DNA from 3 places in the Aquibium microcysteis genome. Region 3 is predicted to be linked to each of the others. Evidence: riboswitches for the same ligand, from Rfam matches in the RefSeq annotation. Region 3 holds a riboswitch; each other region holds the start of a gene.
What was found. A riboswitch is a leader RNA that binds a small molecule or an ion and turns the genes downstream of it on or off. The one in region 3 is predicted to bind cobalamin.
Positions count from the first base shown of each region.

Region 1: another riboswitch for cobalamin. It lies ahead of IAI54_RS08785 (ribonucleoside-diphosphate reductase subunit alpha); the one in region 3 lies ahead of IAI54_RS14005 (TonB-dependent receptor plug domain-containing protein).
Region 2: another riboswitch for cobalamin. It lies ahead of IAI54_RS03350 (aromatic ring-hydroxylating oxygenase subunit alpha); the one in region 3 lies ahead of IAI54_RS14005 (TonB-dependent receptor plug domain-containing protein).

Region 1 is NZ_CP061080.1:1,919,358-1,921,612, forward strand. Features, by position in the region: gene IAI54_RS08775 (alpha/beta fold hydrolase) at 1-260, opposite strand, end outside; gene IAI54_RS08780 (MarR family winged helix-turn-helix transcriptional regulator) at 308-760, shown strand; cobalamin riboswitch at 827-1,024, shown strand; gene IAI54_RS08785 (ribonucleoside-diphosphate reductase subunit alpha) at 1,131-2,255, shown strand, end outside.
Region 2 is NZ_CP061080.1:730,268-732,522, reverse strand. Features, by position in the region: gene IAI54_RS03350 (aromatic ring-hydroxylating oxygenase subunit alpha) at 139-1,386, opposite strand; cobalamin riboswitch at 1,503-1,720, opposite strand; gene IAI54_RS03345 (DUF294 nucleotidyltransferase-like domain-containing protein) at 1,901-2,255, shown strand, end outside.
Region 3 is NZ_CP061080.1:3,034,364-3,036,618, forward strand. Features, by position in the region: gene IAI54_RS13995 (ABC transporter substrate-binding protein) at 1-245, opposite strand, end outside; gene IAI54_RS14000 (cupin domain-containing protein) at 242-922, opposite strand; cobalamin riboswitch at 1,083-1,298, shown strand; gene IAI54_RS14005 (TonB-dependent receptor plug domain-containing protein) at 1,433-2,255, shown strand, end outside.

The DNA of each region.
Region 1 (2,255 bases), 1.1 Mb from region 3:
GTGCGGCGGAACGGCGTGCCCTCCGGCGGCCGGAAATCATGCGCCATGACGTGGCCGGCCCGGATCGGCAGGCGGTGGTGCCGCGCCTCCGCCATGAACGAGGCCGCCTGCGCGACGGCCGCGCGCTCCTTCTCCGAAAGCTTTGCCGGGTTGGGCGTGCGGCAGAACAGCTCGAAGGCGGCGCGGCCGGCGAGCACGGGCGCCAGATGGTCGGCCAGCCGGAACGTCGAGCGGATGACACTTGCGGGAAATGATGCCATGGTGGGAATCCGAAATTCGTTCAACCGTGAACATTATTAGTTCAAGCATGAACAAAAAACAAGACCTGCCGTGGGACAACCCGCGCTTTCGCAACTGGATCGCCGTGGTGCGGGCCGAGAAGGCGGTCGTGCGCGCGCTGACCAAGGCGCTGGCGCCCTTCGACCTGAAGCTGGCGCAGCTCGACATGCTGATGAATCTCTACCGCCACCCCGGCATGTCGCAGCACGATCTGGCGCGAAAGCTGCTGGTCGGACGGTCGAACATCACCATGCTGCTGCCGCAGCTGGAGAAGCAGGGCCTGCTGCGGCGCGAGAACGACGCGAGCGACAAGCGCGTCATGCGGCTGACGCTGACGCCTGAGGGCGAGGCGCTGCTGATGGAGGCGCTCGCTGTCTACACGGCACTGATCGACAAGGTGATGGCGCAGTCCTCGCCGCGCGACTGCGACATGCTCGGCGAGCAGATGCGCCGGATCGAGACCATCCTCGCCGAGGACTGACGGCGCGTCCGGGTGCAATCCACAGATGCACGCACGCAAGCGATTGACAGTCACCCCCTCCAGGACACAAGACTTGGTGGTCACGGTCTCTCGAATCGCAAGATCGAGGGCTAAGAGGGAAGCCGGTTCAAAGCCGGCGCTGCCCCCGCAACTGTAAGCAGAGAGCTGCCGTCAAGCAGTGCCACTGGCGCCATCGTGTGCTGGGAAGGCCGACGGCAGCGGCGACCTGTGAGCCAGGAGACCTGCCGCGACATCATGAACGTCCACGGGCGGGGTGTCCCGGTGGTTCGCTTGCTCCGGTCGGCCCGTGCCGATCGGCGTCGTGCATGCGTCCGCCTGCTCTCCGTCCCCAACTCCATCGGGGATGATGATGACTGCGACTGCCGAACGACAAGCCTATGCGACCCACGCGCCGATTCCCGCCACCGAAGCCCGGGCGCACGAGCCGGGCTATCGCCTCATCCGGCGCAACGGCTCGGTCACGCCGTTCGATGCCTCGAAGATCGCGGTAGCGCTGACGAAGGCGTTTCTGGCCGTGGAAGGCCAGTCCGCCGCCGCCTCGCGCCGCATCCACGACATCGTCGCCGGCCTGACGGCCCAGATCGTCGCCGGTCTCGCCCGCCGCGCCGATGCCGGACGGGTCTTCCACATCGAGGACGTGCAGGACCAGGTGGAACTGGCGCTGATGCGCGGCGAGCACCACAAGGTCGCCCGTGCCTACGTCCTCTACCGCGAGGAGCGCGCGCGCGAACGCGCCAGGCTCGCGGACGCCTCGGCGGCGAAGTCTGCCCCTGCCCCGCTGCTGCACGTGACCACGGCCGACGGCACGCGGGCGCCCCTGGACGAAACCCGCCTGGCGACCGTCATCGGCGAGGCCTGCGCCGGTCTCGAAGGCGTCGCGGCCGATGCGATCCTCGTCGAGACCCGCCGCAACCTCTATGACGGCATCTCGCTCGACGAACTGGCGCAGGCGCCGATCCTCGCCGCGCGGACCCTCGTCGAGACCGAACCGAACTATTCCAAGGTCAGCGCCCGGCTGCTGCTCGACAAGCTGCGCCGCGAGGCGCTGAGCTTCGTCGCCGGCCGGCCCGAGCAGGCCACGCAGGCCGAGATGGCGGAACGCTACGGCGACTATTTCCGCGCCTATGTGAAGGCCGGCATCGCCAACGAGCGGCTGGATCCGGAGCTTGCCCGCTTCGACCTCGCCCGCATCGCCGCCGCGCTGAAGCCGGAGCGCGACCTGAAGTTCGACTATCTCGGCTTCCAGACGCTCTACGACCGCTACGTCCTGCATGTCCGCGGCCATCGCTTCGAACTGCCGCAGGCCTTCTTCATGCGCGTGGCGATGGGGCTTTCGCTGCGCGAGATCGACCGCGAGGCCCGGGCGATCGAGTTCTACGACCTGATCTCCTCCTTCGACTTCATGACCTCGACGCCGACCCTGTTCAACTCGGGCACGCTGCGCCCGCAGCTCTCGTCCTGCTTCCTGACGACG
Region 2 (2,255 bases), 2.3 Mb from region 3:
CGTGCCGGAGGAGCGGCGAAGACAAGGCGGGCGTTTCCTCTCCCCCGGGCAGGGGGAGAGGTGGCCCGAAGGGCCGGTGAGGGGGTGCTTCGGCGACAGAGCGAGCAGCTCGGGGGAAATGCACCATCCTCCCCTCCCTCACGCCACGCTCTTCAGCCGCGGCGCGGCACCTTCCGCGAGGCGCGGCGCCATGAAGCCGGCATACCAGTCGACGAACTGGATCACGCCGCCCTCGTGCAGTTCCGAATAGGGTCCCGGCTCGTAGGCGGGCGAGCGGATGCCGAAGGCGTTCTCCTCGACGATGCGGCGGTCCTGGTCGTTGGTTTCGGTCCAGACGTGGGTGAGTTCGGCGAGGTCGTAGTCGACCCCCTCCACCGCGTCCTTGTGGACCAGCCACTTGGTCGTCACCGCCGTCTCGTTGGCGCTGATCGGCAGCACGCGGAAGGTCACGGCATGGTCGCCCAGCACATGGTTCCAGGTCGTCGGGTAGTGGTAGAGGAGCAGCGTGCCGATCCGGTCGGCGGCGACGTCGTCGGAGAGATTTCGCTTCACCGCGCGCCGGCCGCTCATGGTGTAGCTGACGGCGTCGCGCAGCAGCGGCGCGCGGGTGGCGCGGTACTGGCCGCGCTCGTCGATGCGGAAGCGCGACGGCAGGCCGGCCGCCTCGCATCTGGCCCAGTGCGCCAGCATGTCCGGGTCGCTCTCGGCGCCGTTGACGCCGGTCACCGTCGGCGCTTCCGGGAAGGTCTTGCAGAGTTCGGGATGATTGCCCGCGCAATGGTAGCACTCGCGGTTGTTCTCCCAGACGAGCTTCCAGTTGCCCTTCTCGACGATGGTGCTCTCGAAGGCCACCTTGGCCTCGGTCAGCCGGTGCGGCCGGAAATAGGGCTCCATCAGGGCGCGGAACGGAGCGAAGTCCGCCGGTTCGTTCGCCAGGCAGATGAAGACGTAGCCGCCGACGCTCTCGCAGGCGACCGGCTTCAGGCCGAACTCCTCCTTGCGGAAGTCCTCCGCCATCTGCCTGGCGAAGACGAGCGATCCGTCGAGGTCGTAGGTCCACTGGTGATAGGGGCACACCAGCCGCGCCGACGTGCCCTTCTGCGTCGTGCAGACCCGGCTGCCGCGATGCCGGCAGGAATTGTGGAAGGCGCGGATCTGGCCGTCGCGGCCGCGGACGATCACCACCGGATAGTCGCCCACCTGCACCGTGAAATAGGCGCCCGGCTTCGCCACCTCGCAGTCATGGCCGACGAACAGCCAGTCGCGGTACCAGATGAGTTCGAGGTCGAGCCTGTGGTAGTCCGGGTCGGTGTAGAAGGGCTGTTCCAGGCTGAAGCCCGGCCGCCGGCTCTTCAGGAGCCTCAGCATGTCGTTGCGCGTGTCCATGTCCGTCCTCGCTTCCGCACAAGGACTGAACTGGTGGTGATGGAGGAACAGCGGCGCGTGCGCCGCCAGGGCTGCCCGAACCGCTCCGCCTCTTGACCGCCCACCGCGATCAGTCGGTTTTCAACAGGTCCGAGGCTGGTTTCCGGGCTCCGGAGCTGGCCGGTCAGGCCTCCCCGACACCTTCCCGGGCCTTCAGGCCCAGTGGTCTCCCGTCGGGTTTCTCGCTCCGCCACCGTTGCGGGGGCAGCGCCGGCTTCCCCCTTCCGGGGTTCCGGCTTCCCAATTATCCCTCCGGGCGTCGCCGCCGGAAGGCACCTTGAACGCGCCCACAACACCATGTCGCAATCGGGCAGGATCGCACGAATGCGACATGGGCCGCATTGGAAGGCGACAGTCCCCAGGGCGGACCACTCGCCCGTCCACCGGCCCCCGACCGGCGCGGGCCTGATCAGGATCAAGCGCCGGTCCGACCCCGCATGCTATGTCTGACGCGATTTCCGGGGGAGGACGCCGCATGAGGATCCTGAGCGGGGCGACGCCGCTGATCGCGCTCGACGCGGTCTGCGCCGACACCGAGACGACCGGCCTCGACACCACCACCGCGCGGATCGTGCAGATCGGCGCGGTCGCGATCTCGGGCGGCCGGGTGCGTACCGGCGAGACCTTCGAGACGCTGGTCGATCCGAAGATGCCGATCCCGCCCGCCTCGTCCGCCATCCACCGGATCGGCGACGCGGACGTCGCCGGCGCGCCGGCCTTCGCGGAGGCGCTCGCCCGCTTCGACGCCTTTGCCAGCCACCGCGTGCTGATCGGCTTTTCCATCGGCTTCGACCTCGCCGTCATCGAGCATGAGGCGAAGCGCGCCGGCA
Region 3 (2,255 bases):
CAGCTCTCGGCCAGATGCGGCGCGTAGCCCGGGCCGCCCTGCACGGGCAGGACCAGCGTGTCGTAGACGTTGAACATCAGGATGGAGTCGGCATAGTCCGACGCCTTGCCCGGATCGAGTTCGCCGACGGCGACCTCGTCGAGGCGCAGCACGGTCTGCGCGGATGCCTGCGCGACGGCGAGCGGCGTGAGGACGGTGGCGGCGAGAAGCGCGGCCGCGAACGGCCTGGCGATCGATTTCATCATGATTCCCCTTTGTTGATCCTGGATTTGGATGGTTTGCGGCCGCGCGCGGCCGCCCGCTGGACGACCGGGTGCGGTTCCTCCGTGGCCGGGTCGTCGCCGAACACGTCCATCGTGCAGGTGTGCAGGATGGTGGCCGGCGAGCCGGTGTGGTTCCACGACGAGTGGACGCGGTTGGACTGGAAGTGCAGCGAATCGCCGGCTTCGAGGATGTTCGTCTCCCCCTCGAGCTCGACGGTGATGGCCCCCGACAGCACGTAGAAGATCTCCTCGCCCTCGTGCGCGATCGGTTCGGAGCGGTAGCCGGGCGGCTCGTGGATGATCAGGCTGCGCAGCACGTTGCCCGGAAACGAGGTGGACAGCCGTTCGTAGACCAGCGAGTTGCCGCCGACGGCATAATGCGGGCGCTGGCTGCTCCGGGTCATCGAAGCCGTGACCTTGGGCTGCGACAGGAACTCCGAGACGTGCAGCCCGAGGACCCGCGACACCGATACCAGCGACGACAGCGACGGCGTGGTGATGCCGCGCTCGATCTGCGAGATGAAGCCGACCGACAGGCCCGCCTTGTCCGCGACCTCCTTCAGGGTCAGCCCGAGCGCCTGGCGTCGCGTCCGCAGGCGATCGCCCAGCGGCGCCGCCTCGGCACCCGCAAAGCCCTCGTGATCAACCCGGTCGGCCACGCTTTCCCCCGTTTTAGTATTTCTAAAACGTGACTCGCCGCCTGGAACGAGTCAAGCGGATTGTTTTAGTACGGCTAAACACGCTGCGGTCGTCCGGCGCCGGTCGCTCGACCGTGAATCGCGCTTGCCCGGACCGTTGACCCGGCGCTTCACGGACTGTTAATATGTCGGCGTCCGAGGTTCCCGTGCCAATGCAGGCCGGGAGGAGATAGGGAATACGGGACGGTGCCGCAGGCATCGCGACCGTAGCTGCCCCCGCAACTGTAAGCGGCGAGGCCTGTCCATCGATGCCACTGAGGCGCGTTCGTCGCTTCGGGAAGGCAGGGCAGGCCGCTGAACCGCAAGCCAGGAGACCTGCCTCGGGCCGTCACGTTTCCGGATGCGGGGAGCTTCCGGCGCTGTCTCGCACAGTGGTGGCTTTCGTCATCGCTGGGGGACCCCGACACCGATCCCACCGGCACCATTGCAACCATGACCGCGTCCGAGGGGGCGCGGCCCCGGGGGACCGTCATGAATCACACGAAAGCGCTGTCGCTTTCCGCCGCCGTATCCGTTCTTTCGCTGATCGTCGCAGCACCTGCCTTCGCTCAGGAACTCGACATCGGCGAAATCGTCATCACGCCCAACCGCACGCCCATCGACAAGGCCAAGACCGGCTCGAAGGTGGAGACCGTGAGCAAGGACGAGATCGAGGCGCAGGCGCGGCCTCTCATCGTCGACTACCTGAACCAGCTGCCGGGCATCCACATTACCTCTCCCGGCGGTCAGGGAACCGAGGCGAGCCTCTCCGTGCGCGGCCTGCCCCGCCGCTACGTCAAGACGCTCTACAACGGCATCGACATCTCCGACCCGACGAGCACCCAGGTCCAGACGTCCTACCAGTATCTGCTCGCCGACAGCGTGGGCAGCATCGAGGTCCTGAAGGGCTCGCAGAGCACGCTCTACGGTTCCGACGCGATCGCGGGCGTCATCTCGGTCTCGACCCTCGGCGGGATCGAGCCCGGCGTGAAGCATCTGGTCGGCGTCGAGGCGGGCTCGAACGGCACGGTGCGCGGCGCCTACGGGCTGCGCGCCGCCAACGACAAGGCGAGCCTGTCGTTCAACGCGGCCGGCTATCATACCGACGGCATCTCGTCCGCAGCGCTCGGGACCGAAAACGACGCCTTCGACCTCGGCAATCTCGACATCAACGGCGAGTACCGGTTCAACGAGAACTTCTCCGTCTTCGCCAGCGCGCTCTACATCAAGGGTCGGTCCAACTACGACAACGATCGCTACGTCATCCCCCGCACCGGCGAGATCGTCGAGCCTTCCGACAATCTCCAGAACCGCA